Regions from separate parts of the Eubacterium sp. 1001713B170207_170306_E7 genome, predicted to be linked through region 1. Evidence: a T-box and tRNA genes for the amino acid it is inferred to sense, from the RefSeq annotation. Region 1 holds a T-box; the other holds one or more tRNA genes.

Region 1 (14,797 bases):
ATAATCATTATAGGGCGTCCCCTGGATGCCCGCCTGCTCCAGTAAAAGGCTGGAGAGGTAGTTCACACTCAGCTTATCTACCTGCGCCTCCGGAATATCGTAATTTGCCCAGATGACAAAGGGCGTGACATAGCGCTTCTGAAGCTCCTCCGTACTCCACTGGTCCAGAGGCTTCTGCATGAGCTCTTCATAAAACGCCTGCTCAATATACGCCTGATGATCTCCGAACATGACCACCAGTGTCGGTTCTTCCTGTCCGCTGAAATAGTCGATCAGATTCTTAAAGGCCGCGTCCGAATCGCGCATCAGGGATAAATACTGCTCGGTTTCAGGGTAGCTTCCTTCCATGCCCTCCAGGAGCACCGGCTCCAGATCGTCGGCATTCAGCTGGTAGCCGGCGTGGTTCTGAATGGTCACATCAAAGACAAACAATGGATGATCGCCCTTGTTTTCGTAGAGCTCAATAACCTTGTCATAGGTGGCCGCGTCGCTGACCCACGACTCCCGCGTGCGGTCTGCATCGATAAATTCTTCATTCGAGAAAAACTGCTGAAAGCCAAAATTCGGATAAACCTTATCCCGGTTCCAGGCATTCCGTTCACCGGGATGGATGGCGTAGCTGCTGTAGCCCTCATAGTTCAGCGTCGACACGAGGCTGGGCGCCGGCCCCTTGACATACAGCTGGTAGGGCCTTGCGTTTTCCGGCAGATAGGCTGTGGTGTTCCCAGTCAGAAAAGCGTATTCGGAATCACAGGTGCCGCCTCCGAAGACCGAAACATAGAGATTTCCCTTAACGGTGTTTTCACTCAGGCTGTCAATAAAAGGCATGTAGTCAATATTGGTCGAGAAGTCGCCAACGGTCCGCAGGTCGCTGAAGGATTCGTTCATAATGGCAATGATATTGGGTTGATTATTTTTTTTCGCCACCGGGCCAGAAGCCGCTTTCTCCGTTATTCCGCCACGCCCCACTGCCGCTGTACTCAGAGGCTGCTGGGTATTTTTGATGCTCTCTCCCAGAAAGGCCAGATCATAGCCCTCCGGCTCCCTGACATGTGAGAGCTTGGCATTGACCGTAAAGGTGTAGGGATAACCATTAACCGGCATATCCCAGGCATAATAGTAACGCTCCACATTGGTCTCAAAAAACAAACCAAAGGTGATGGTCAGCGCGGCAAAAGCGGTCAGACGCAGCTTACGGCCTTTGTATTGATCCTGAACGCGGCGGTGTGCTTTAAAAGCCCAGAGCAGCAGCGCGGCCAGAACCAGCGTAGCGATCAGAATGGTGCCGCTGAGCTCAAAATGATAAGCCGAGGCAACCTGAAGCCCTGTCTTTGCTGAAAACAGGTCGGTGTAAAGCAGTATATCCCCTCTGAACACCCGCACAAAATAACCCGCCAGCCCAAAGGCGTACAGCAGAATGCCCCCGCCCATTAAGGATGCCCGCATCCGGCCGGTCAAAATATATAAAAACACATAGACGGCCATACAGCAGGACAGGTTCAAAAACAGACGGATGCCCTCTGTGTCAAAGGGCGCTTCCTGAAAGATCTGAAAAATAGTATAGGAAAAGGCTGAAGCCAGAATCAGCAGCAGCACATTCCATAAAGCCGCTGCCGGTCCCCGGCAGGTTATGTCTGAAAAGACCGTCAGACCGATCATAAACACACACAACCCCGCTGTGTTCAGGTAGCGCTCATCAAATCCCATCGTTTGATAGCAGAGGGCCAGCCCCATACTCAGCACGGCGGTCACCGCCAGCGCTGTCAATATTCTTTTTTTACTTGTTTTAAAAGTGATTACAGAATTCAAAAAAAACCTCCTGTTCTCTGATCATATATTATATCATTAAACAGGAGATTTTATATCATTTTCAATGCAAATTAAGTTTTATTCCGTTAGCTTACTTTCCCGCCGGCTGGGATCACGTCGCCGTCAACGGTCAGAATGCTCAGTTTTTTACCTTTTACAGCGGAAAGGATCATCCCGTTGGACTCGAGCCCGCGCAGCATTACCGGTTTCAGATTGGTACACACAATCACCTTTTTACCCACAAGGTCTTCAGGCTTGTAGTACTTGGCGATGCCGGAGATAATCTGGCGTTTTTCTGTGCCCAGGTCCAGCTGGAATACCAGCAGGCGGTCCGCGTCAGGGTGCTGCTCACAGGCGATAACCTCCGCGACCTTCATCTCAACCCTGGCAAAATCGTCAATGGTGATCAGACCTTCCGGCACCTCGGCTTTCTCTTCCTGCTTCGCCTGTTTTTCCTTTTTCGGCTGCTGTTTCTGCTCTGGTTTTTCCTTCTTTACTTCAATTCTCGGGAAGATCGGCTCACAGCGCTCTACCTGGATACCGTCCGGGTATTTTCCAAAGGACTGGATACTCTCCCAGGTTCTGAGTTCATCCGGCACCTTGAGCTCATCGGCAATCTTAACGCCGGTATCCGGCATTGCAGAGCTTACGAGCACAGAAATTATTCTGAGCGACTCTGTCAGATTATACATAACCATTGCCAGACGGGCTTTCTTTTCAGGGTCTTTGATCAAGACCCAGGGCTGGGTTTCATCAATGTATTTGTTGGTACGGGAGACCAGCTTCCAGATGGCTTCCAGCGCGCGGCTGAAATCCAGCTTGTTCATGTAATCTTCCACAACGCCGGGGGTTTCCTCTGCCAATGCGATGAGGTCCGCGTCAAAATCGCCGCTTTCGCGCTCAGCCGGGATCACCCCGTCAAAATATTTCACGGTCATGGCCACTGTACGGCTCAGCAGATTGCCCAGGTCATTGGCCAGGTCGGAATTGATGTGGCTGACCAGCAGGTCTTCGTTGTAGATACCGTCCGCGCCGTAGGTCATTTCACGCAGCACGTGATAGCGCAGGGCATCCACACCGTATTTTTGAGCCAGTTCAACCGGGTCGACAACATTACCCACAGATTTGGACATTTTACCGCCCTTTAACAGAATCCAGCCGTGGCCGTATACGTGCCCCGGCAGCGGCAGATCCAGCGCCATGAGGATAATCGGCCAATAGATGGTATGGAAGCGGATAATGTCTTTTCCGACCAGATGTACATTTGCCGGCCAGTATTGATCCATGAGCTGGGGCTTGTCATTCATGTAACCAAGGGCCGAGATATAATTCGGCAGGGCGTCGATCCACACATACACCACATGCCCCGGGTCAAAGGTTACGGGAACGCCCCAGCTGAAGGAGGTTCTGGAAACGCAGAGATCCTGAAGTCCGGGCTTGATGAAGTTGTTGATCATTTCATTCTTCCGGGACTCCGGCTGGATAAAATCCGGGTGGTCCTCTATGTACTGTAATAAGCGGTCCGCGTATTTGGACATTTTAAAGAAGTAAGCTTCCTCAGAGGCTTTTTCTACCGGACGTCCGCAGTCGGGGCAGTTGCCGTCCACCAGCTGGCTTTCGGTCCAGAAGGATTCGCAGGGGGTGCAGTACCAGCCCTCGTATTTTCCTTTATAGATATCGCCCTGGTCATAAAGCTTTTTAAAAATCTGCTGGATGGTTTTTTGGTGTTCCGGGTCTGTGGTTCGGATAAACTGATCATAGTTGATGTTCATCAGCTTCCACAGCTCCTTAATTCTTCCCACCACGTCATCCACATAGGCCTGGGGGGTAACGCCCTTTTCTTCGGCAACCTTCTGAATCTTCTGGCCGTGTTCATCTGTACCGGTCAGAAAATAGGTATCGTAGCCCGTCAGCTTTTTAAAACGGGTCAGGGTATCGGCGGCTACTGTGGTGTAGGTATGACCGATGTGTAAATCCCCGCTCGGGTAATAGATCGGGGTCGTGACATAAAAAGTTTTCTTTTCTTCCATGGTATTTCCTCCTTAAAAATTTCTAAAAATAAAGAGAGCCTCTCCATATAAGGACGAAGCTCTCGTGTTACCACCTTACTTTCCGCCTGTCTCACGGCAGACGGCTCAGCTAATAAACCGGCAGGGTTTATTATTTGTTTTTAACGCTCTCCGCGGCTCTGGCTTAGGTTAACCCTCACCAGCGCTTGCTCAGAGGCCATCTTCCATTCCTTGTCCGCAGCCGGCTTTCACCTTACCCGGTTCTCTGTATGCTTTCTCCGAATGTACTCTTCTCTTCATCGCAGTTCATATTTAATTTATTACTATACTATTATATCCAAATATTTTTAAATTGCAAGCCCCAATCTTTCCGGCTACCGTTTCAGTTCATTATAAACGTCCCGCTTGCTCACGCCGCGGTCTTTCGCCACCTGCTTCATGGCTTCCTTTTCGCCCATGCCCTGGTCTTGGTAATGGGCCATGTGATCTTCCAATGAAAGGGACGTCAAATCCTGGCTGCCCGCCGGAAGCCCGTCGCCGCCCTCAATGACCAGCACAAACTCGCCCTTGGGCGGATTATCAGAATACCAGTCCAGATGCTCCTGAACCGTGCCCGTACGGGTCTCCTCGTATTTTTTTGTTATTTCCCTGGAAATACTCATTTTTCGGTCCGGAATGACCTGAACCATGGCTTCCAGTGTTTTCACCAGCCTATGGGGCGTTTCGTAGAGAATAACGGTATTTTCGGATGCGGCTATTTTCCCGATACCTTCCCGGATTTCCTTATTCTGCTTTCCCAAAAACCCCATAAAGGTAAAGGCCCGGGCGTCAATGCCCGAGAGCACAAGGGCGCAGAGTCCTGCGTTTGGCCCAGGCACCACCTCCACCGGAATTCCGGCTTCCTTACACCGGCTGACAATGACTGAGCCCGGGTCAGAGATAATGGGCATTCCCGCGTCGCTGACCAAAGCAATGCTTTTTCCCTCTGTCAAGAGCTCCAGCAGCTTTTCACTGCCGCTCTGCTCATTGTGCTGATGGTAGGCCAGCAGGTGCTTCTTCAACTCAAAATGATTGAGCAGCTTGACAGTATGGCGGGTGTCCTCCGCGGCAACCACATCTGCCTCTTCCAAAACCCGGAGGGCTCTCAGCGTAATATCCTCAAGATTGCCGATGGGCGTTCCCACAATGTATAATTTTCCCGGCATATCATTCTCCATTTTTAATTGAACAAATTTCTCGCCACGTAGACGCCATTGACCGAGGCCTGCATCAGACCACGGGTAATGCCCGCGCCGTCGCCCAGCACATACAGATTTTTAATATTGGTCTGAAAATTTTCGTCCACGGCCACCTTGTTGGAATAAAACTTGACCTCCACCCCGTAGAGCAGTGTCTCATCGCTGGCCAGTCCCGGCGATACATGATCCAGGGCCTGGATCATTTCGTCGATATCCTTCATAATACGGTAAGGCAGCACCAGGCATAAATCTCCCGGCACCGCATCCTTGAGGGTCGGTCGTATATTGTTGCGGTGAAGCCGCTCCTCGTTGGTTCTGCGGCCTCTGATAAAATCGCCGTAGCGCTGCACCAGTATTTTATTCCCGGTCAGCATATTCCCAAGGCTGGCGATGTGTTTGCCGTAAGCGATGGGCGCATTGAAGGGCTCTGTAAAGCCTTTGGAGACCAGTAAGGCGAAATTGGTGTTGTCGGTTTTCAGCTCATCCGCTTTGTAGCTGTGGCCGTTGACCACTGCCAGATTATCATCATAATACTCAGTTGAAACCACTCCGCCAGGATTTGAGCAGAAGGTCCGCACCGCGTCGTCAAAGGTGGGCGTGTAGTAAACCAGCTTTCCCTCGTAGAGGGCGTCATTGATTTCCTTCATAATTTCGTTGCGTGTTTCAAGACGGACACCGATGTCCACCTTTCCCACCGTGGTGGCGACGCCGTAGGTGTCGCACATGGCTTTGAACCACTCTGAACCATCCCGGCCGACACTGGCTAAAATTTTATCCGCATAATATTCACTGTCGGCATTTACGCCGACTGCTACACCCTTCTCCACGATCAGACTTTTTACCGGATCACGGAATTTGATTTCAACCCCGAGATCCTGAATCAGATGATCCTGGATGCGCTTATAAATAGTGTAGCCTACCTCTGTGCCCATGTGGCGTATCGGGCATTCAATCAGCTTTAAGTTGCTCTGGATCGCTTTTGTTCTTATCTCACGGATCTTGTCCGGATTATCCATTCCATGTACCCTGGGGTCTGCCCCAAAGCGCAGATAGTGCTCGTCCACATAAGCGATAAGCGCTTCGGTTTTTTCATAACCGATGTAATCCGGCAGCTCTCCGCCAACATCCGGCGACAGGGAGAGCTTGCCGTCCGAGTAAGCACCGGCTCCGGCAAACCCGGTCGTGATGTTGCAGGGCTTACAGCCTACACACACGCCGGTTTTGCGCTTTGGACAAATTCTTTTCTCAATGGCGTTTCCTTTTTCCAGCATTAAAATACTGAGCTCGGGCTTTTCTTTTTTAAGCTCAAGCGCAGCAAAAATGCCGGCAGGGCCGGCGCCGATTATAATGACATCATACTTGTTCATGTCTCTACCTTTTACCCTTTTCGGTCAGGGTACCTTTGATAAAAATTAAAATTGGATTCAGCGTCAATACCCCGGGTCCTCGTAAAAGTCGGGAGCGGGATCGTTGAATTTGGTGTATTCAGGCAGCCAGGCAAGCTTCAGACGGCCGGTCGGGCCGTTACGCTGTTTGGCGATATCGAGCTCTGCAATGTGTGGCTCTGATTCTTTATTGTAATAATAATCACGGTACAAAAACATCACCACATCGGCGTCCTGCTCGATGGACCCAGACTCACGGAGGTCGGCGAGCATGGGATGATGGTCGGTCCTTGCATCCGGTGCACGGCTGAGCTGTGACAGGCAGATCAGCGGGCAGTCCATTTCACGGGCAAGGCTCTTCAGGCCGCGGGAGATTTCCGAGATTTCATTCTGGCGGTTTTCCGCTTTTCCTCTGCCGCTCATGAGCTGGAGGTAGTCGATGAGAATCATGTCAAGCCCTTTTTCGGTTTTGAGCCGCCGGCATTTTGATCTTACCTCTGACAGCGTCACCCCCGGGGTATCGTCAATAAAGATATTGGTATTGTACAAATGGCTGTAGCCAAGGGAGATGCTCTCCCAGTCCTCCGGCGAGAGCTCGCCGGTACGGATCTTGTTGCTGTCGACCAGGGATTCCGCGCAGAGCATACGCTGTACCAGCTGGGCCTTGGACATTTCAAGGCTGAAGATGGCCACCGCGGCGTTTTCCTTCAGGGCGGCGTTCTGGGCCAGGTTTAAGGCAAAGGCGGTTTTACCCATGGAGGGGCGCGCCGCCACAAAGATCAAATCTGACCGCTGCAGGCCGGAGGTATAAAGGTCAAGCTCTGCAAAGCCTGTGGTCAGGCCGGTCAGGTTACCCTGATTCTGCTGGATGGTTTCAATCTGCATCAGGGTTTCGCCCAGGGTTTCGCTGATGGGCTCAAAATCCCCGCGTTTTTTTCCCTGTGAAACCTTAAAAATACTCTGTTCGGCGCTTTCGATGACGGATTCCACGTCATCGTACTGGCCGTAGCTTTCATTAAGGATTTCGGTGGCGGTGTCAATCAGGTTTCGTATAACCGATTTTTCCTGAACAATCTTACAGTATTCCTCATAGTTGGTGTACATGGGAACCTGATCAACCAGACCAGCGATATAGGCCGGCCCGCCGATTTCTTCAAGAACACCCCGGTTTTTAAGCATATTGATCAGGGTTACGGTATCAATGGGCCGTCTCTCGTCATGCAGTGCCAGCATACACTCGAATATTCTGGCATTGGCGGTGCTGTAAAAATCATCCGGCGACAGCAGTTCTTCCGCCCTGGCAATATTGGATTCTTCCAGCAAAATCGCCCCGAGCACTGACTGCTCTGCTTCAAGGTTATGGGGTGGGGTTTTTGGATTAATCACCTGATTTCACCTCCTTTTCCAAAAAATTTCCCAGGAAATCGGCACGAATTTCCAAATTTATTTCGCAGCTTCGACCACCACTGTCAAATTGCCTTCGACGCCGGCATAGGTTTTAACCTTCACCTCAATGCGTCCAACATTTCTGACGGGTGCGTTTAAAGAGATCTTGCGTTTATCCACTTTAATTTCTTTCTGGCTTTCCAGTGCTTCGGCAATGTCCTTGCTGGTTACAGAACCGAACAGCTTGCCGTCTTCCCCTGCTTTTTCTGCAATGGTGACAGTCGTGCCGTCAATGACTTTTGCCAAAGCAACGGCCGCCTGGCGTTCTTCTTCCATCTGCTGTGCTTTGAGTGCCCGTGCTTCTTCTGCCTTGGCAATATTTTCCTTGGTACCCGGGAGCCCTTTGTTCGTCTTGATTAAAAAGTTGCGGCCATAGCCGTCCTTAACATTGACAATATCGCCGGCTTTACCGACATTTTGAACATCTTCTAATAATACTACTTTCATTTTTCTTCTCTCTCTTTCATATATTCTTCAATGGCGTCAAGTAACATCTGTTTTCCGGCATTCAGATCATTGATATCCGGAAGCTGGGCGCCCGCGATGGCCAGATGGCCGCCGCCGCCCATTTTTTCAAGGATCAACTGAACGTTGATCTCACCCATGGACCGGCCGCTGATCACCAGCCCGCTGCCGCTCTTTAAGAGGATGAAGGACGCGTTGATCCCCTTGATATTCAACAGCTCATCCGCCGCCTGTGCGGCGATGATCTTGGCATATTCTGATTCGTCTTCCAGCTGTGAGATGGCAATGCTGTCAAAATAGATTTTCGCGTTCCGCACCGCCTCCGAGCGGGTGGAATAGGTCACGAGATCATCCTGAAGCATGGTTTTGGCAATAATGGTATCCGCACCTTTACGGCGGAGATAAGAGGCTGCCTCAAAGGTGCGCACCCCGGTTTTAAAGGTGAACATCTTGGTATCCATACACATGCCGGCCATGAGGGCATTGGCTTCAGTTTCGTTCATACTTTCCTTCTCGTCGAGGTACTGGAGCAGCTCGGTAATCAATTCGCAGGTCGATGAGGCGTAGGCCTCCGTATAATTAAGAACCGTCTTTTCGATGAACTTGCCGGAACGCCGGTGGTGGTCAATGACCACAATTTTTTCAATCTCGTCGATCAGCTCCGGAACCTCCAGATAATTGGCGTTCTGGGTATCCACGATGATTAACAGGGTATTGGGTGTAATGTAGTCCTCTGCTTCCTTGGGCTTGATAAAGGATTCCCGGTACTCGTCGTTTTCCATGAGATACTGAAACAGCTCCTTGATGCTGTAGTTAATCTCTTTGATGACAATCTTGCCGGTTTTATTGAGGGCCTTGCAGGCGCCCAGCAGGCCAACCGCCGCGCCCAGACAGTCCATATCCGGCGTCTGATGCCCCATGATCAGGACATTGTCGGATTCGCGGATAAGCTCTCTGAGACCGTGGGCTTTAACCCTGGCCTTGACCTTGGTCCTTTTTTCCGTGGCTTCAGTGGTGCCGCCATAAAAGGCCATTTTTTCATCCTGTCTGACAACGGCCTGGTCGCCGCCGCGGGCCAGAGCAATATCCAGGGCCGCGTGCGAGAGCTCATCAGCCTCGCGGATGGCCAGCGGCTCGTCGGACACCCCGATGCCGATGCTCAGGGTTACCTGGGATTTTTCTTCGGTTTCCGTCTCGCGGATCTCGTCTAAAATATGGAACCGTTCTTCCTCCATGGCCCTGAGCTTTTCTTTTTCAAAGATCATCAGGTAATGGTCATTCTCGTATTGAATAATCACAGCGCCGACGGTCTTTGCCCATTCGTTGATCTTCAGGTCAATCTGGCTTAAAACCGCAGACCGCTCGTGGCTGGGAAGCTGTTCGATAATATCGTCATAATTGTCGATTAAAATATAACAGAAAACCGGTTCGTTTTCCTTATAGATTTCCTGCTGTTTTTTCTGGATGGTGACATCAAAAAAATGCAGCAGGATCAGGGTTTCATCCCCGTCGCTGAAGCTGTTCGACACAATGGTGTAGTCCACGTCTTTATGGATGAAGTCCTGTTCCTTTTCCTTGAGCAGCGCTTCCAGGTCGATGCCCAGCTCCTCCTGAATTTTTTTCCCGAAAAAATTGGTGGCTGTATCCTTTTTCTTGAAATTCCGGTCAAAATACTGGTTGTACCAGCAGATTTGCCCGCCTTCATTGACAATGACCAGGGCAATGGGCAGCTCGTACATCCGCTCCTGATTTAACCGGTCTATGTCGCCGTAAATGGTCTCAATGGCTTTTTGAAGGCGCAGATTGGACTGCTTTTCATCCTGGCTGTCACGCCAGTAGCAGATGCCGCAGAGCAAAACGCCCAGGCACCCCAGCGGGATATTGTAGAACAGGAGAATCAGCGACAGCAGAAAAATCACCAGGTAAAGCTTCGACGCGGTTGATTGCTTCTCTTTCATATGTTTGTACCATCTCGATTTTCTATAAATTTTCGTACATCAATGTAAATATCCGCGACGCCTATAAAAGAAATAATATAGGAGACATACGGTATAAACAAGCACAGTACGACGATCAGAATCTTCAGGCCCATGGATTCCTTTGCCCGTTTGCGGCCCAGGAGCCAGTAAACAAAGGATATCCCCATCAAAAAATACAGAAGATAGATCATCATCATCAGCGTATAGGTGTAAACGGCCGGAATCGCATCAATAGACGCCAGGTCAATGACCAAAAGGACAATGACCACCATAATCAGGAAATTCTTAAAAGATCTCGGCAGACGCCATTTGCTGAGCTTGGGCAGTGGTCTTACCGGCAGACGCATCCGCTTCAGGATCGCGTCTGAGATCAACACGTTGGCCCAGCCGATAAAAAAAGGCACGACCAGAAACGTCAGTGGAATGACCATTTTCATGGTTTCCTTCATCTGGTCAACAGCGGTTTGCAGCAGGCTCAGCTGATCCTCCGGAAAAGCGCCCAGAGAGCGGTAAACATCCATTACCTGTGCCGACGAGGTGTCGATGGTTTCGGTGAGCATTGCGACAAAATTCTGTCCTGTGAGGACCTGCAGCAGGATAATGATCAGAATGATCGCTGCGAAAATGCCCGCATAAGCTACCGCCAGTTTAAGAAAACCATCCTTACGCTTGTAATACATATACCCAAGACTGCAGCCTACAAAAATCATATAGATACCATAGCTCCCAGCCGTAATCGGGTCCATAAACATAAATAAAATCAGTGTTGCTGCCAGGCCCGCGATAAGCGTTACCTTAAAGCCCTGTTTTTCCGCCAGTATCACCATCGGCACTGGAATCAGGAAAAAAAGCAGCAGCAAAAAGGGAACATAAGAAGAAAACAGAGCGATGACTACCGCCAATGCGCACAGCATTGCACCCTCTGTTATGGCCTTAGTTTTCATTTTTTCATACCTTCCTTTTCAAGGCGCACATATCCGATTCTATTATACACGATACACCTTGAATTAGTTTTAAAATAACTGCCGTCCTAAAAAAGACTAAAATGAACCTAGATATTATACCACATTCCCGGCTTAATGAACACATTTCTGTAAATTTTACAACATTTTTGCAACCTTCTTTTTATCTTTGTGATTTTGTGGTATAAATAATAACAGCATTTAATTGAAGATTCTTTTGCGAAATGTTAAACTATTTTTAAGTGGATAACTGAAAGGAGAAACAATGTCTGATTATATTGTAAGAGCCACAGCTGCCGACGGCCAGATCCGCGCATATGCCGCGACGACCCGGGAGCTTTGTGCCCATGCGCATAAAATACACAACACCTCCCCGGCCGCTACTGTGGCCCTTGGCCGCCTGCTGACAGCCGGCAGCCTGATGGGGAGCATGATGAAAAACGATGATGAGGTGCTGACCCTGCAGATCAAGAGTGACGGTCCCATCGGCGGCATCACCGTCACCGCCAACAGCAAGGCTGACGTCAAGGGCTTTGTATTTGAGCCTCAGGTGAAAAGTGAAAACCCCCTGGAAACGGAAAGGGTCATCGGCAACGGAAATTTAAGTATTATTAAGGATATCGGATTAAAGGAACCCTATGTCGGTACCTCACCGCTGGTAACCGGTGAAATCGCTGAGGATTTAACCTACTATTATGCCTTTTCTGAGCAGATTCCAACCTCTGTAGCCCTTGGCCTTACCTTAAGGGAGGAGACAGAGGTCAACCAGGCCGGTGGTTTTATCATCCAGCTGATGCCTTACACCTCCGAGGAAATCATCGACCGGCTTGAAAAAAAATTAAGCCAGGCTGAATCGGTGACCACACTTTTGGAAAAGGGGCAAAGCCCTGAAGAAATCCTGGAAATTTTGCTGGGCGACTTTGGCGTCAACATCATCGACCGCCTGCCTGCCCAGTTTAAGTGCGACTGCTCCAGAGAACGTGTCACCAAGGCCCTCATCAGCGTGGGCGAAAAGGATTTGCAGGAAATGATCGATGACGGCAAGACCATCGAGGTCAACTGTGATTTCTGCAACAAGCACTACTACTTTACCCCAGAGGATCTCCAGATCCTGCTTCAGAAAGTGACAAAGAAAAAAATGCAGAAATTTAAACTCATGGACGCAGAACAATAAAAACAATCAAAAAACGAACTGAAAAATCAGTTCGTTTTTTATTTGCGTTTCAGGCACCTGCCTGCTCAACCATACGCAGAAAATAGCGGTACACGCTTACATCCCCGGTCAACTCCGGGTGAAAGGCGGTGGCCAGCATATTTTTCTGCCGGGCGGCCACAATATGACCGTCCAGCTCACACAAAACTTCAGCGTCTTCACTCACCGCTTCTATGTAGGGTGCGCGGATAAAAACCAGAGAAACCGGGGTCTTGCCAAAGGCCGGGATGACCTTTGTGGTTTTAAAGCTGTCAAGCTGGCGCCCATAGGCGTTTCGCCTGACCGCAATGTCCATAACTTCCAGGTATGGCACTTCCCCCGGCAGATGCTTTGCCAGCAGGATAAGCCCTGCGCAGGTGCCCCAGACCGGCATCCCTTTCAAAATACGTTTTTTCAGCGGTGCCATCAGGTCAAAATCCCGCAGCAGCTTACCGATGGTTGTGCTCTCGCCGCCAGGCAGGATCATTGCGTCCACTGTCTCGATGGTCTCTTTTCGCTTGACGGGAACGCCCTGCACCGGCAGGCGGCCCAGGCACTCCAAATGCTCCTCCACAGAGCCCTGAAGCGCCAAAACCCCAACGCGCGGTTTATTACCAGCCCCGTTCCGCATAGCGCGCTTCCTCGTTCAAGTCCTTCAGATCAATACCAGACATGGCTTTTCCAAGGCCCTCGCTGACCTCTGCCAGAACCTGGGGATCGTTGTAATAAGCCGTTGCCCTGACAATGGCTTTTCCTACCTTTTCGGGATTCTCCGATTTAAAAATACCCGATCCTACAAAAACGCCCTCACTGCCAAGCTGCATCATAAGCGCCGCGTCGGCCGGCGTGGCAATGCCGCCGGCCGAAAAATTGACCACGGGCAGCCTGCCGGTTTCGTGGACCACACACACCAGATCGTACGGCGCGCCGATCTCCCTGGCACAGGCCATGAGCTCCTCTCTGCGCATTCCAGCCACCTTACGCATGTCGGCCTGGATCGTCCGCATATGGCGCACTGCCTCGACGACATTGCCGGTGCCGGCCTCACCCTTTGTACGGATCATGGAAGCCCCCTCCCCGATACGGCGCAGCGCCTCCCCAAGGTTTCTCGCGCCACAGACAAAGGGAACCTTAAAGGCGGTTTTGTCAATGTGAAAGCTTTCATCCGCCGGCGTCAGGACTTCGCTTTCATCGATATAGTCTATTTTAAGCGATTCAAGTATCTGTGCTTCAGCGATATGGCCGATCCGCACCTTCGCCATCACTGGGATGGTCACCGCCTCCTGGATCTCCTTAATCATCTTCGGATCGCTCATTCTCGCGACACCGCCCTCCTTTCGGATATCCGAAGGAACCCGCTCCAGGGCCATAACGGCCACCGCGCCGCATTCCTGGGCGATTCTCGCTTCCTCCGGCGTGGTGACATCCATGATCACTCCGCCTTTAAACATCTGGGCCAGGTTTTTATTTAATTCATTTGACATAATTTTTCTCCAATTAATCTTTTTTATTGACAGATATCTGTAAGCTTGGGTATTATTATAGTTAAGAACTGACTCCTGCACAATAACCAGATTTAAAATAATTAACAGTATCAGATTGGAGCATTATGCTGACCTTTATTCTAAACCCCGATCACGAAATTCCACTCTACCAGCAGCTGTACAGCTTTATCCGGAAAGAAATCGAGACTGGCAGGCTGCATCCCGGCGAAAAGCTGACCTCAAAAAGAAAACTGGCGGCCCACCTGAAAATCAGTCAGAATACGGTGGCCACAGCCTACGAACAGCTGGCAGCTGAGGGCTATATTGTCTCAAAGCCTAAAAGCGGCTATTACGTGGCCGTTCTGGAGGACATGCTGCCCGGTCTGCCGGAGGCCTCTCCCGGGGAAACCGTCCGCACAGACGAAAAGCCGGCCCGTGAGCAATGGCTTTACGACTTTAAAACCAACACTGTCGACGCCAACTTTTTCCCCTTTCCCACCTGGGCCAAAATTTCACGGGAAATTCTCCACAACCGCAGCCGCAATCTGCTGAGGGCCGTGGATCCCCGGGGCTATTACCCTCTGAGAAAGGCCATCGCGGACTACGTGCACCAATACCGCGGGGTCAACTGCAGACCGGAGCAGATCATCATAGGCGCCGGGTCGGAATATCTGCTGGGCCTTGCGGTGCAGCTCCTTGGCCGGAAAAGCCGATATGCGGTGGAAAATCCCAACTACAACAAAGTCTATAAGGTCATCAAAAGCAATGGCGCAGACGTGAGCCTGATGTCTCTGGATAGCGATGGGGTATCGGTGGAAAGCCTGAAGC
Region 2 (14,797 bases), on a different contig from region 1:
TGGGTTCTGTCAGTCCAAAAGCGCCGAAGCTCTTACCGGATAATACCGGCGGTAAGAAGGCTTTCTTTTGTTCTTCTGAAGCAGAATTGGACACACTTCCACCATAAAGTGAGGTTGATACAGAGTATGAGATGGCTACAGACCCGTCGACCTTGGCAATCTCTTCAACAGCAATGGCATAATCGAGGTAATCCCCGCCCTGTCCGCCATACTCTTTTGGATAAGGAAGGCCAATCAGCCCCATTTCCCCCATTTTTTTATAAGCGTCAACCGGGAAAGTACTTGTCTCATCCCTTTCTCGAACACCTGGTAACAATTCTTTTTCTGCAAAGTCCCGTACCGCCTTCTGTAAAGCCAATCTTTTATCATCTAACTGAAAATCCATTTTAAAACTCCTTTTTATATTATTAAAATTTATTTAAAAATCTTTTTAATTGCCTTTTATTCCCATCAACTCGTCCCGGAAGATCCGCCAGTCCATAAGCGCCGGCTCTCCATCCATTTTTGGTACAAAGTCCATCTGCTCCAGGATATCTCTTTGCAGATCAATCCCCGGGGCGATTTCAATGAGATAAACGCCATCTTTTCGCAGTTCAAAAACAGCGCGCTCAGTAATATACATAACCGGTTGTCCAGTCTTGTTAGCATAGTCTCCGCTGAAGGTAACCTGTTCTGCCTCTGTTAAGAATTTTTTAGATTTACCCTCCTGGACAATTTTAATCTTTCCATCCTTGATTTCGGTCTTTAGTCCGCCGGCCGTAAAGGTACCACAGAAGTAAACCCTCTTTGCATTTTGAGTGATGTTGATAAAGCCCCCGCAGCCAGCAATTCTCGGTCCGAATTTAGAAACGTTAATGTTTCCTTTTTCATCTGCCTGAGCCAATCCCAGGAATGCTAAATCAACACCGCCGCCATCATAGAAATCAAACTGGTAGGCCTGATCCAGAATACATTCCGGATTCAAGGCTGCACCGAACTGCGAACCGCCCTGCGGCACCCCGCCAATCGGGCCGGCTTCTACCGTAAGCGTCATATAATCCCCAATTCCTTCTTCGTTTGCGACGCGGGAAATATACTCCGGTATGCCAATTCCCAAATTGACCACACTGTCTTCCATAAGCTCAAGCGCGGCCCGCCGTCCTATAATCTTTTTTGTACACATACAGTCCGCTTTGGTGTCGCCAAGGGGCGCTTGCTTGGCCCCTGTCAATGAGGCGTCAAAAGAATGTCCAAAGCACTGCTGATGGTCACCTTCCTCGGCAACGACAACAGCGTCGACATAAATTCGGGGAATTTTCACTAATCTGGGATCAAGCGTACCACCCTTTACTATTTTTTCGACCTGTACTACCACCTTGCCGCCGCTGTTCTTAGCCGCCTGGGCGATGGAAGTTCCCTCAAGGGATGCCACCTCGTTCTCAACCGTAATGTTTCCGTATTCATCTGCATAGCTTCCTCTTAAAAAAGCGACGTTAACCGGAAAAGCCTTGTAAAGTAATTTTTCCTGTCCAGTGATCTCAATAAGCTCTACAATATCATCCTTTGTAATCTCGTTTAATTTTCCGCCCTGGTTTCTGGGGTCAACAAAGGTATTTAAACCTACATGGGTAATTGTGCCAACACGGTTTCCCGCAATATCTCTAAACAGCTGAGAAATGGTTCCCTGCGGCAGATTGTAGCCTTCTATTTTATTCTCAATTACCATGTTTCCAAGCTGAGGAACCATATTCCAATGCCCCCCGATGACACGCTTTACCATTCCTTCATGCGCGAAGTGATCCGCCCCGCTGCCATCCCGATTCCCCTGGGCTGCAGCGTAAATCAGGGTCAGATTTTTCGGTTCACCGGTTTCCAAAAACCGTTTTTCCAATGCCTTGGTCAAGGTTTCCGGACAACAGCTTCCGACAAAACCTCCAGTCACAATAATCTGATTATTCTGTACCAAGTCCGCTGCCTGTTTGGGTGTTAAAACTGGTATATGTTTCATTTTGCCACCCTAAAAATCCTTTAAATCCGCTTTTCTTTTTTCCAGAAAAGCTATCATACCCTCTTTTTTATCATTTGTAGAAAATGCCAGGCCAAAAAGGTCTGATTCAAATTTACAGCCAGAAGCCAAGTCAATATCCATGCCGGTGTTAATGGCAGATTTTGCCAGTGTCACAGCATAGCTTGCCTTACTGATAATCTTTTCCGCCATTTTTATGCAGGTGCTCATCAATTCTTCTCTTGGAACTACCTTGTTTGCCAGGCCAATCCGGTAGGCTTCCTGTGCATCAATTTGATCGGTTGTAAAGATCAGTTCCTTTGCTCTTCCTTTTCCTACCAGCCGCGGTAATCGCTGCGTCCCTCCAAAGCCAGGAAGAATTCCAAGATTAACCTCCGGTTGAGCGAATTTAGCATTATCCGCTGCAATACGAATGTCACAGGCCATGGATAATTCACAACCGCCCCCCAATGCGTATCCATTAACCGCTGCGATTGTTACCTGGGGAATATTTTCAAGCTTTGCAAATGCTTCATGGGCCAACAGGCACATTTGCCGTCCTTCCACCGGAGTGCCATCAACCATTTCTGCAATATCAGCACCTGCAACAAAGGCCTTTTCGCCAGCCCCGGTTACGATTACAACTTTGATGTCCTTACGCTCTTCAATTTCATTGACAAGCTGCTTTAACTCTGAAAGTGTTTCGCTGTTCAGAGCGTTAAGCGCTTTGGGACGATTAATTGTAATCACACCAATTTCATTTTCCACATTAAATAATAAATTGTTCATTTTAGAACCCCCTAAAAAATAATCTATTGATGTAAAAATCTTGAATGTACATATTTCGCACAAAAAATAGATAGCATACGAATTATATGAGCTGTAAAAAACGTCTTAAGACGCTTCTTTATGAAAATATTTCGTACGCAAATTACTTGTTGGCTATAATATACACCCTCTGGCATTTTCTGTCAAGCAATTTTCAATTTTTTTTAAAATTTCTTAAATAAAAAACCACCATCAATACATTGGGAGACCATTGATGGTGGAGAGAGGGGACTTGTAAGAGAATAAATCTTACACATTTTAATTTTACACTGTATCCTAAAAAAAAGATATACGTAAAAAGTATAAATTTCATTATTTTTATCAACTTTTTCTTATTTTATGCACGCAACGCCTTTTTACAATTATTATTTGCTACTATCCCTATTTTTTTGAGAATTCATCAATAAAATCAACCGTATTGCGATCATTGAAAACAAAAAACAGCAGCATTCATCATCAAAATGAATGCCGCTGTTCTTTTTTAAATAGCAAAATTTATTAACAAGGGCGTAAGGTAGCTTTCGATCAATGCGGCAACTATTAAAAGCGGAATGATCAGAAGTAGATAAGTTCTCAGTACATTTAGAAGCTCCTCTTTGAAGTGAATTCCAGAATCAGACTTACAGACAATGATACATAATGTCTTACAAATATAAAATCCCAAAGAAATTCCTAAAAACAGTGCGGTCAGTTCAAAAATGCCGTGGGGTAAAATTCCAAACACAATCATCTTCCAAACAGAGGCCACTCCTGTTATTTTTACCATCGCGAAAACGATGGATAATGCGCCAGCATTGACAAGTATAACCCATACCGGAAGGAATAAAAAAGGCATGAAACCCAGTAATATCCCAATTGTGGTAGCCTGCAGATTGTTAAAGAACAGACTTCCGGATGCAATACTGCCATCTGATCCTAATATATCTTTGCTTAAAATTGCTTCTGTAAAACTTTTAAACAGAGCGGTAACGACTTCCTGGTGCCCCAACAATACAAAATAAAGGAAGACACTGACACTGATAAACGCAAGTGATAGAATCATAAAAATCCAAAGGATTCTTGTCTTCAAAAATTTCCCGACCTGAAAATACTGCTCCTTTATAAAATTCATTGGCTTCCTCCCGCAGTTATATTACCTCCATTATACTTTCATTTTTCTCAAAGCGCAATCATTTTAAAATAATAAAAGCACCCCAAATGAGGTGCTTCGATCACGCTTCTACCATTCTTAAATTGTAAATTCCCTGGTAAATGTCGCCGGTTTTATCTAAATGCAAAAAACCTGCGGTTTTTTCGCCCAGCACATTTTTAAAGCTGCATTTAATGTCAACACCCTTTGCCGATGTCAACGGAACATAGAGGTCAATACCAATGGTATTATGCGGTGGTATGAGCAATGCATGATCCATACTCTTTGTTCCCTTTATCTCTTCATTCAATGCTTCTAGTCCAACGCTAATGACCGGCAAATTACTTTCATTTTTTAGATGACATGGGATTTTTACCCAGTCCGTTTTTTTATTAATCGGGATTACCAGCTGTTTATGGTGCTCTAAGTCTCCTGGTATTGGAAGACTTTCAACCTTTTTTCCATTTTTAGGATACAAGGTAATGAAAGAAAGCTTTGAAGCGTCTGCTGTTTTTTCTTTTTTCTTTTTGCCGAGATCAGATCCTCTGTTTACATAAAACGCACTAAACGATAGGGTAAGTGTTCCGGCGTAAATCAAAAGTCCGGTAAAGATCATGACCCATTGATTGATATTATACGCGTCAAACCAGGCAGCGTCTCTAATGTTACCGCAGAGAATAAATACAAACGCCAAAAGAAAGGGGAAAACAGCCATAAGAATCAGCATGCGGAACAAAAATCGGTTTTCATCCTCTTTATTAAATTTAAAAAAGAAATATCCCCCTGCCAAAATAAATGGAAGCATTAATACTAAAAGATTCCGTATACCAAACCCGACCAACAGAATTAATATGCAAATAACAGCATACAGCCTGCTGAACCATTCTTCTTCATAAAGATTTTTCATTCTATATACAAACGCTCCTTCAGAACTTTTTCTCTATTTTAGCATACTTGATTTAATCTGTCTGAAAAAACAAAAGGAATTTTGTATTTAAGCGTTTTCCTTTTTTTATTCCATCAGATTTTTTAGCATTGTTATCAGCGCATTTTCACACGCTTCTATGGTAAAATGTTCTCTTTTCAGATGCTCAAAATATGTAGCAGACCGAGCACAGGTAATTAAATGCGCTGCTTTGAGCAGTTTTTTGAAAACGGACATTTCATTGGATGAAACAACAAAATTTTCCCGCTTCATAAAGTAATCAAGATCAATGTCTAAAATTAAGATTGACTTCTCCTGATTACATAAGCTTGACAAACCGAATCCTGCCGCCTGGAACATATCATCTTTTAGAATACCAAATTTTTCTTCTGGAACCCGGTAATGGTGCCCTTTAGTGTAGCAATGCTTTTCCATGCAGTTGATCATATGGTAATCAATGAGATAGCCCAGTTCCATAGCTGTGTTGATTTGTTCATCATTGCGCATCAAAGGCATCTTTTCCGCCAGAGTATCTAGACGTAAAGGATCAATCTCTTCCATGATTTTTTTCTGAAATATCGAACACAACGTTTCTTCTCTCTCTGGATCAATGGCTATTGCCTTCTGATAAGCGTACAGCCAAAAAGAGGGATTCGTATCTGGATGATAATCAATACTCACTAACACTCCGGGCATATTGCACTGCAATACTTCTCTGGCCCATATCAGCAGCGCATATTGATGATTATCGACAATATACATCTTCTTTTCGCGAAAAGGAATAATTCTCAAATTTTGTTCTTTTAAAAGCTTATCAACCATAATTTTCTTCCATATATCGGTTTAAAAGTGTAAGGACTTCTTCTTTCGTGCACACCTTAAAAATTTCATTTCTCAAATTTGTCGCGTTTTTCAGCCCTTTGGTATAAGCTGCCAAATGCTTTCGCATTTCCTTAATCGCAGCTTCAGGGCGATTCATCAGACTAACCCATTCAACATGTTCAATGGCGGTTTGAATCCGTTCTTCCGGAGAAGGTATCGGCAAGGTCTCACCTGTAGAAAGACGGTGGTTGATCTCTCGAAAAATAAAGGGGTTGCCAACCGAGGCCCGACCGATCATCAAGGCATCACAGCCAGTCATTTCAAAAGCCTGAGCAGCCTTTTCCCCACTGTTTATATCACCATTTAATATAACCGGGATTTTACTGTTTTCCTTGACCTGTCCGATAATTTTCCAATCGGCCGTTCCGGAATAAAAGGCCTCGCGCGTTCTCCCATGGATCGTATGGGCATCTGCGCCAGCATCCTCAATCACCTCAGCCACTTCTCTTACATTGATGCTCTGAGCATCCCATCCAATGCGTGTTTTAATAATAACAGGCTTGCTGCTTACTTTTTTTATTGCCCGGACAAGCTCTCCAAGACGTTTGGGATTTTTCATTAATGCAGAGCCTTCACCATTCTTAACAATTTTGGGCGCAGGACATCCAGCGTTAAAATCCAAAAATGCAAAGTCCGTAGGATTAATATATTTTTCTACCACTTCACTTAAAATTTCTGGCTCTGACCCAAAAAGCTGGATACCTGCCGGTGCTTCCTGATCACAGGTAAGCATCAGCTCAGCGGTTTTTTTATCTTTATAATAAAGCCCTTTACCGCTGATCATTTCGGTAAAAACAGCACCAGCTCCGTATTTCCTGGCAATCAAACGAAATGGCAGGTTAGTATAACCTGCCATCGGCGCCAGAAATATTCGATTTTCTATCTCAACATTTCCTATTTTAAACATCTATCTTCCTCTGGATGTCTTGATATTTTTATCATGAATGATCTTAAGACCTTTTAGTGACAGCTGGGGATCGAAAATATCAATGGCTCTCGTCTCCTCATGGAACATTCTTCCATACCCTCCTGTTGCAACTACCTTAATGCCTTTTATACCAATTTCTTCAATCATTCTCGAAACAATATATTCAACCTGACCGATATAACCGTAAACCAATCCGGCCTGCATGCTGGTTACCGTATCTTTTCCCAATATCGAGACCGGTTTTTCTATGGCAATATTGGGCAGCTGGGCAGCGTTCCTGAAAAGGGCCTCGGCAGAGATCTGTATCCCAGGCGAAGTGACCTTCGCAACAAATGCACCGTTTTTATCCACATAATCATAGGTGGTTGCTGTTCCAAAGTCTAAAACAATCACTGGACCCCCATAGAGATTATATGCCGCTACAGCGTCAATGATCCGGTCTGCGCCCACTTCTGCCGGATCACTGGTTTGAATCGGCATTCCGGTTTTTATCCCTGGGCCTACTACCAGAGGCTCAACGCCGAATAATTTTTTTATTCCATTATTTAAAGAATACATGATATTCGGAACTACGGAAGCCGCAATCACACTTTCAACCTCGTGGTAGTCCAAGTGATCATTTTCAAAAAATCCCTGAAACATTACTGCATATTCATCAGAGGTCCTAGGCGTTTTTGAAACAAATCGCCAGGAGCAGAGGATTTCGTCGTCTTTAAAGACCCCGATTTCTGTATTTGTGTTTCCTACATCAATGACTAAAATCATGCGCTGTTTTACCTCTGTCTATTTAGGATTTTTTTTCTGGAGAACTTTCCCCATAAACTTCATCTTCTGAACCACAAAGCGCTGATGCGTTCCTTCACCAACCTTTTGAACCGTATCCCAGGCTTCCACTGTAAAATCCAAACGTCTGCTTTCAATATTGGTAAGCACCACCTTTATGCGCACCTTCATTCCTACTGGTGTCGCAGCGATGTGGTTTAAATTAATGTTGACCCCCACGGTTGTCTGCTCATCAGGCAGACACAGCTCAGCCATTTCATAGGCAGCATTCTCGGCCCATGCGACTAAAATCGGCGTTGCCAGGACCTCAAGTCCCCCGCTTCCCATCGTCTGCGCCGTTTCAGTACGGGTCACCATGTAATCTTTTTTAAGCTCCATACCAACTTTCAGTTCTTGCATCTCAATTGTTCCCTTCTTTTATTGGTCGTTTATTAGCGAAAAAAGCCGTTATTGCTAACGGCTTTTTTGTTTATTTACTTTTTTAAACTTCCGGAACCGGATCGCCGATATTACCTTCATCCAAAGGTCTGCCGTCGTCTAAAGGCAGGCGGCTGTACATATCTCTAAATTCTTCGCCGGTAATGGTGTTAACCTCCAGAAGATGCTCTGAAATTTCAACCAGCTTATCCTTTTTCTCGGTCAGAATCAAGCAGGCTCTTTCAAAGGCTGTCTCGACAATATTTCGGATTTCCTTATCAATAACCGCTGCAACCTCTTCACTATAATTACGTGAACGGCCGAGATCTCTTCCTAAGAATACCTCTCCGCCATCATCATGACCAAAGGTCATTGGACCGAGATGCTCGCTCATACCCCATTCTGTGACCATCTTTCTGGCAATGCTGGTAGCGCGTTCAATATCGTTGGAAGCACCTGTACAGATATCATCGAGGGCAACTTTTTCAGCCGCACGGCCGCCGAGTAGTCCTGCAATTTTATCCATCAGTTTTCCCTTGCTCATATGCTGGCTGTCATCACTTGGAAGCGAAATCGTATATCCCGCCGCCATGCCGCGCGGTATAATGGAAATTTCGTGAACTTCTTCGCCGTTATGGAGATATTCCATAACAATTGCATGACCGGCTTCATGGTAAGCTGTAATCTTCTGATCGGACTCAACAACCACCTTGCTTTTCTTTTCCGGACCTGCAATAACACGTTTAATGGCTTCTTCAAGTTCCACCATCGTAATCACTTTTGCCTTTTTACGCGCGGTCAGTAATGCCGCTTCGTTCATTAAGTTCTCAAGATCCGCACCCGTAAAACCAGGGGTTCCCTTGGCAATAACACCTAAATCGACAGAGGAATCCAATGGTTTGTCCTTCTGGTGGACTTTAAGAATTTCTTCACGTCCTTTAACGTCCGGTACACCGACCAATACCTGGCGGTCAAAACGGCCTGGACGCAATAATGCCGGGTCGAGAATGTCTGGGCGGTTTGTTGCGGCAATAACGATAATTCCCTCATTAATGCCAAAACCATCCATCTCTACTAATAACTGGTTAAGGGTCTGTTCGCGTTCATCGTGACCACCACCAAGGCCTGCACCTCTATGACGGCCAACCGCATCAATTTCATCAATAAAGATAATACAGGGCGCACTTTTTTTGGCTGTCTCAAACAGATCTCTTACGCGTGACGCACCAACCCCTACAAACATTTCAACAAAATCTGAACCTGAAATAATATAGAACGGAACGCCCGCTTCACCTGCAACAGCACGTGCGAGCAGGGTTTTACCTGTTCCCGGAGGCCCCACTAAAAGCACCCCTTTAGGAATACGCGCTCCAAGCTTATTATAGCGCTCCGGAGACTTCAGGAAATCGACAATTTCTTCAAGCTCTTCTTTTTCTTCATCTGCTCCCGCTACATTGGCAAAGGTAACCTTCTTATCTGCATCGGTATGCATTCTCGCCTTGCTTTTGCCAAAGGACATTACTTTTCCTCCGCCTCCGCCAGACTGATTTGCAAACATCATAAAGAAAACAACCATCAAGATAATAATAACCGCTGAGGGGATCAATGATATCCACCAGGAATCTTGTGGTTTTGCAACCGTGACATTCATATTCGGGTTCTTTTCAATGTTCTGATCCGGGTTTCCTGTAATGTAGTCGCTGATTTGTTCATCAATAAGGTATTGAGGCACAATGGCTTCAAAGCTGTCACCATTTGCAAGCTTCCCTTTTACAGAAGACTGGTTGATCTCTATCTCAGAAACCTGTTTTTGATCCAAATTACTCAGCAGTTCACTGTAAGTTAAAGTTTTTACATCAGACTGCATTGGATTTAAAAAGGTAACAGCGACAATAATAATCAACAAAATCACTAAATAAAACCCTATCATTTTTAGATATTTATTCAAATTCTATCACTCCTTTCATATAAAATAAGTCATTGAATAGTTTCTAATTTCAAATATTATTCTCCTGTTCTTTTAAAACAGCAATGTACGGCAAATTTCGATATTTCTCATCAAAGTCCATTCCATATCCGACAACAAATTCATCCGGAATGACAAAACCTGAATAATCGGGCTCTACCTGGGCTATCCGCCGATCCGGCTTATCCAACAGGGTACAGACTCTGACATCTGAGGCGCCTTGCTTTAAGAAAAAATCTAAAATACGTTTTATGGTAAGGCCGCTGTCCACAATATCCTCTACCAAAAGTATTCTCCGGCCTTTTATCTTTTCCGATAAAAGGTCAGCAACCGCTACTTTTCCCAAAGTGCTGGTACTCTTTCCATAGCTCGATGCCTTAATAAAATCAATTTTGACAGGGACAGTTAAACACCTTATCAAATCAGCAAAAAAGAGAATACTTCCCTTCAAAATGCAGACTGCCAAAAGCGCATCTCCTGCATAATCCGATGAAATCTTTTTTCCAAGTTCGGCAACTCTTTTCGCTATTGCATGATTGCCTATCAAGATTTTTTCAAAATCAAACTCCAAATTTTTCTCCTACTATTTGATATTGAACTTTAAGAACACTTTGGGTTTCCGGGCCTGGCTGATACTCTCGATTAATGGCATAGCCTAAAATCCAGACTACTTCAGACCCCACTGCCAGCATGGGGATTGCATCGCGTTTTTCACGCTCAATTTTTCGATCAATAAAATAATCCTTGATCTTTTTTTTGCCTTCAATGCCAACAGGTTTGAAAAAATCACCTGGCCGACGATTCCTCAAATAAAGCTTTCTTCTTATTTTACCATAATCAAAATATTTTTCACTATGATTTTTTAATTCTTTTGATTTTTTTATTCCTTCATCGGTAATCATGGAGGTTTTAATCCACAAACCTTCTTTTGCAAAATAATATACTTTATCTGGTAATAATTCATAACAGCCAATTTCAACATTAACAGGCGTCTTTCTTTCTTCTATCCAAAACAAATCATAACGCCTGACAGCCTGCATACCATGTGGTAAGTGCATATCCCAAACCGTCTTTTCAGATAAAAGCAGCTGCTTAACGCATAGGATATGATTGTACTCTATTTCTTTTAAACTACCCTTAAGTTGCAAAATCATCTCACGCAACAATTCTTTTTGAATAAGCGAAATCTGCTGCCGCCACATTTCTAAATTAAGATATACCCGATTACTTTTTTTTGTAATCATCTTTAGACTCAACTCTGCCATAGAATTTTGCAAAAGCTGCTCATGTTCATATGCAAGCAAAGCAAACTCAGCCAAATGATCTTCGACTCTCGGATTAATCGACTGGAGCGCTGGAATAATTTCCAATCTCAGCTTATTCCTTGTAACATCCGTTTCAAAGTTCGTATCATCTGTCCGATAGTGCAGATCATTTTCTTTGCAATAAGAAATGATCGACACTTTATCCACACACAGCAATGGGCGGATTACACTGCGCTCCCCTTTTGTCTCAGAAAGCATCCCTGCCGCTCCTTTTATGCCTGTGCCACGAATCAAACGCATTAAAACTGTTTCTGCCTGATCGTTAAGATGATGTCCCAAAGCCAGTTTATTATACGCTTTTGAGCTTTGAAGTTCTTTAAAAAAAGCATATCTCGCTTCTCTTCCGGCTTCCTCAAGAGAAATTTTATTCTTTTTGGCCAGATGAATAACATCCACAGTTCGGTCATAGAGTAAAACAGACCGTTCAAAACAAAATTTTTTTACAAAAGCGAGATCCTCATCCGCGGCTTTTCCTCTGATTGCATGGTTTAGGTGCGCGGCTGCAATTTGAATCTTCAAAATCGCCTGATGCTTTTTCAAAAAATGCAACAAGGCCAGCGAATCAGCACCACCGGATACTCCGATTAGAATGCGATCGCCGGCCATTATCAGTCCGTTATCAGAAATGTATTGTAACAGTTTTTCTTCCATGATAATATAACGCTCATCTCAAAGTTCAATTAATTCTGGATAAAAAAATGGTGGTCGCTATAGGGCTCGAACCTATGACCCCCTGCTTGTAAGGCAGGTGCTCTCCCAGCTGAGCTAAGCGACCACGTACAAAATGAAACTATTAACTTTTTAAAACAAAATGGTGACCCCTGGGGGATTCGAACCCCCGTAACCGCCGTGAAAGGGCGGTGTCTTAACCGCTTGACCAAGGGGCCGGAATTAATCTGACATTTTGCTATTAAATTAATGGTAGCGGCGAACGGAGTCGAACCGCTGACACTACGGGTATGAACCGTATGCTCTAGCCAACTGAGCTACGCCGCCATAATTTAAAATTTGGTTGCGGGGGCAGGATTTGAACCTACGACCTCCGGGTTATGAGCCCGACGAGCTACCAAGCTGCTCCACCCCGCGACAATATAATAGACGCAAGCGCGTCTTACAAATGATGGTGCCGGAGATCGGAATCGAACCGATACGATCGAAAAGGATCGCAGGATTTTAAGTCCTGTGCGTCTGCCAGTTCCGCCACTCCGGCACTCAGTGTGGCTGTCTCATTTCTGAGGACAAGTGTTATTATACAGTCTGTGAAACTTAATGTCAACACTTTTTTAAATTTTTTTTCGTTTATTTTTCATTCCCGAATTGTAAAATTAATTGACCGCATAATTATACAATAAATTTTAAAGAACCATCTAGTGCGGGGATGTAGGAGTTTTATGATGAATGGAAATTTTAGAAATGCACAGCAGAAAGAAGTTTTTTACCAGCGCTTATTTGACCTGGTGCTTGATTATGGTGCCTGTCTCTATGTAAAGGGCTTATGCCTAAAAGGCTCTCCTGAACATTCAAAAGAAAAAGACAACGAAGCGTTAGACCATTTTGCTGATATTAAAGATTTGCTGCAAGACTTTCTGTGGGATTGATTTTTAATTAAAAATAAAAAAGGAGATTGAATTATGGATTACTTGATTGTAGGAATTAACGACATTGATTTTACGGACGAAAAGACAAAGGCCCATATCGACGGGGTCAAGATTTACTTTGTCTATGAGGATATGCTGAACGAGAACCTCCAGGGCTGTATTGCTGACGGAAAGTTTCTCCAGCGTTCCCTGGTTAAGAAGCTGCCCTTTAAGTTGGATTCCGTTGTCAACAAACACGTGGACATCGTCACCGACATTAAAGGCCGGATCGTTAACATTATTCCCAAAGAAACAAAGCAGGCTTAAGCCATGGGTAACCTCTTAGTTCAGGAAATCGCCTTGGCCGGGATGCTCTTCGGATTAATCCTTGCTTTAATCGTGGCGGTAGAATGGAGTCGAATCCATTGATGCTTGAAGATTTTCAACTGTTTTTCCAGTATGCGCTGCTGGGGTTTTCTTTTGGCATTGGCGTTTGGTTGTTCAGTTTTTCTCTGCGATCCGCCTGGGTCGCGTTTAAAACTTCAATAAAGTAAATGAAAGGAGTGTTGTTATGGAAGGTGCGGTTACAAGTATCCAGACCATTTTCACAGGTGCTGCTTCAGATATCGCGGGCATGATGGTTCCGATTTTTACAGCGGGTGTCATTGTATCGATTGGTATTTTAGCATTCACTGTTGGTAAACGGCTGCTGAACAAGTCTGTGAAGTAGTCTGATTTCAAGAAAGGAGTTTTACTATGCCTGTAACAATCGAGGAACTGCCAAGTACCATTGATCTGATTCAAGGACTGTTTGTGAGTGCATCCGGACAGATGGCGGGTATGTTGGTTCCGGTCCTGACCGCCGGTGTTGTGGTTTCCATTGGTATTCTGGCCTTTACGGTCGGAAAACGCCTGTTAAACAAGTCTGTGAAATAACAGACAATTGACATCTTTTCCCTTTTAAAAAAGCCTGTCGGCCTTCCTCATTGGGTTGGCAGACAGGTTTTTGTTTATTTAGGAATTGAATTAAAAATTGCTACGAATGTAAAGAAAACTAATAACAGGAATCCATAGAAACTATACTCATATAGCTTTTTTTGGCTAATGACTCTATTTATTTTCTCTAGAAAAGTTATGTGTACTTTTCCTTTTTGTTGTAAATATGTTAGCCAATAAACCGCAACAACTGCAAACATTAACAATAAAGCTATTAGTTTCATGGTACACCTCCTATTTGTTCTTTTATTATATCTTATTTACTGAAAGGGTTTCAATATGGAAATGAAGATAAATAAAAATATATATTTAAAACTAATAGCTGTGCTATTATGTATTTATATAGCTATATCTCCCTTTTGTCAACCAAAGAAAGTATATGCGAATCCTGTTCTTTTGGGTGGTATTGCCATAACACTTATTGCTGGTATGATTGCAGCTGGTTATGCTCGAGACGCCGTAGTCCCAGCAGAAAAACTAAACGAATTAAACGAACAAGCCACTGCCAACCTACAGTCCGCCTTCCCCGACCCCACCGAATACAACAAACAGCTCGGCATCCTCGAAAACCTCAGCAACGACCTGCTGTCCGGCAAAGACATTGACTGGAGCAAGTACAGCGGAAAAGCGATTTACGCCATCAGCAAGGCGGTGATTGATGTACTATACCCATCCAAGCCCCCCGAAACGCTTCGAGATGGAGAAATAATCTGGCGTTACACAGAAGGAGGTTATATTACTTGGAAACTTAGTAGTAATGGATATGGCCCTAAAAACCCCGTATTAAAACTTCTTTCTAAAACGGCAACCGAGGAAATATACACCGTTGGAAAAGTATCAGATTTTGTGGATAAGGATGTAAATATATCGCCTGCTTTCCTTTATTATCCTTATGGCTCCACTTCTAGTACATCTTCTTATGATCTTTATGGTTATTGGGTCAAAGACGGTTATATTAAAACAGCTTTTGAATCGGATCGTACCATTGGATCTCCGAATTATAAACTTTGGATGAAGCTTTTTTGGGGACAAAATACGCATGTTCCGGACATCACCG

The links. The T-box of region 1 lies ahead of metG (methionine--tRNA ligase). A T-box ahead of a tRNA ligase gene usually reads a tRNA of that ligase, here a tRNA-Met.
Region 2: it encodes a tRNA-Met, which carries the amino acid that the T-box ahead of metG (methionine--tRNA ligase) is inferred to sense. The anticodon was not compared.

Annotation. Positions count from the first base shown of each region.
Region 1 covers NZ_JADMVE010000005.1:211,348-226,144, reverse strand. Annotated here, with positions in the region: gene I2B62_RS13825 (LTA synthase family protein) at 1-1,809, opposite strand, end outside; gene metG (methionine--tRNA ligase) at 1,896-3,839, opposite strand; T-box leader at 3,886-4,127, opposite strand; gene rsmI (16S rRNA (cytidine(1402)-2'-O)-methyltransferase) at 4,193-5,023, opposite strand; gene I2B62_RS13810 (FAD-dependent protein) at 5,038-6,423, opposite strand; gene dnaB (replicative DNA helicase) at 6,487-7,827, opposite strand; gene rplI (50S ribosomal protein L9) at 7,885-8,334, opposite strand; gene I2B62_RS13795 (DHH family phosphoesterase) at 8,331-10,310, opposite strand; gene I2B62_RS13790 (DUF2232 domain-containing protein) at 10,307-11,275, opposite strand; gene hslO (Hsp33 family molecular chaperone HslO) at 11,559-12,467, shown strand; gene pdxT (pyridoxal 5'-phosphate synthase glutaminase subunit PdxT) at 12,517-13,116, opposite strand; gene pdxS (pyridoxal 5'-phosphate synthase lyase subunit PdxS) at 13,097-13,969, opposite strand; gene I2B62_RS13770 (PLP-dependent aminotransferase family protein) at 14,095-14,797, shown strand, end outside.
Region 2 covers NZ_JADMVE010000011.1:49,164-63,960, reverse strand. Annotated here, with positions in the region: gene I2B62_RS19415 (acyl-CoA dehydrogenase family protein) at 1-385, opposite strand, end outside; gene I2B62_RS19410 (CoA-transferase) at 431-1,987, opposite strand; gene I2B62_RS19405 (enoyl-CoA hydratase-related protein) at 1,997-2,773, opposite strand; gene I2B62_RS19400 (stage II sporulation protein M) at 3,294-3,923, opposite strand; gene I2B62_RS19395 (hypothetical protein) at 4,024-4,848, opposite strand; gene I2B62_RS19390 (hypothetical protein) at 4,954-5,688, opposite strand; gene dusB (tRNA dihydrouridine synthase DusB) at 5,681-6,655, opposite strand; gene I2B62_RS19380 (type III pantothenate kinase) at 6,656-7,441, opposite strand; gene I2B62_RS19375 (thioesterase family protein) at 7,460-7,858, opposite strand; gene ftsH (ATP-dependent zinc metalloprotease FtsH) at 7,941-9,806, opposite strand; gene hpt (hypoxanthine phosphoribosyltransferase) at 9,874-10,413, opposite strand; gene tilS (tRNA lysidine(34) synthetase TilS) at 10,403-11,818, opposite strand; tRNA gene I2B62_RS19355 (tRNA-Val) at 11,867-11,942, opposite strand; tRNA gene I2B62_RS19350 (tRNA-Glu) at 11,980-12,054, opposite strand; tRNA gene I2B62_RS19345 (tRNA-Met) at 12,087-12,163, opposite strand; tRNA gene I2B62_RS19340 (tRNA-Met) at 12,177-12,253, opposite strand; tRNA gene I2B62_RS19335 (tRNA-Leu) at 12,289-12,377, opposite strand; gene I2B62_RS19330 (hypothetical protein) at 12,559-12,765, shown strand; gene I2B62_RS19325 (hypothetical protein) at 12,799-13,071, shown strand; gene I2B62_RS19320 (hypothetical protein) at 13,316-13,474, shown strand; gene I2B62_RS19315 (hypothetical protein) at 13,501-13,680, shown strand; gene I2B62_RS19310 (hypothetical protein) at 13,755-13,964, opposite strand; gene I2B62_RS19305 (hypothetical protein) at 14,020-14,797, shown strand, end outside.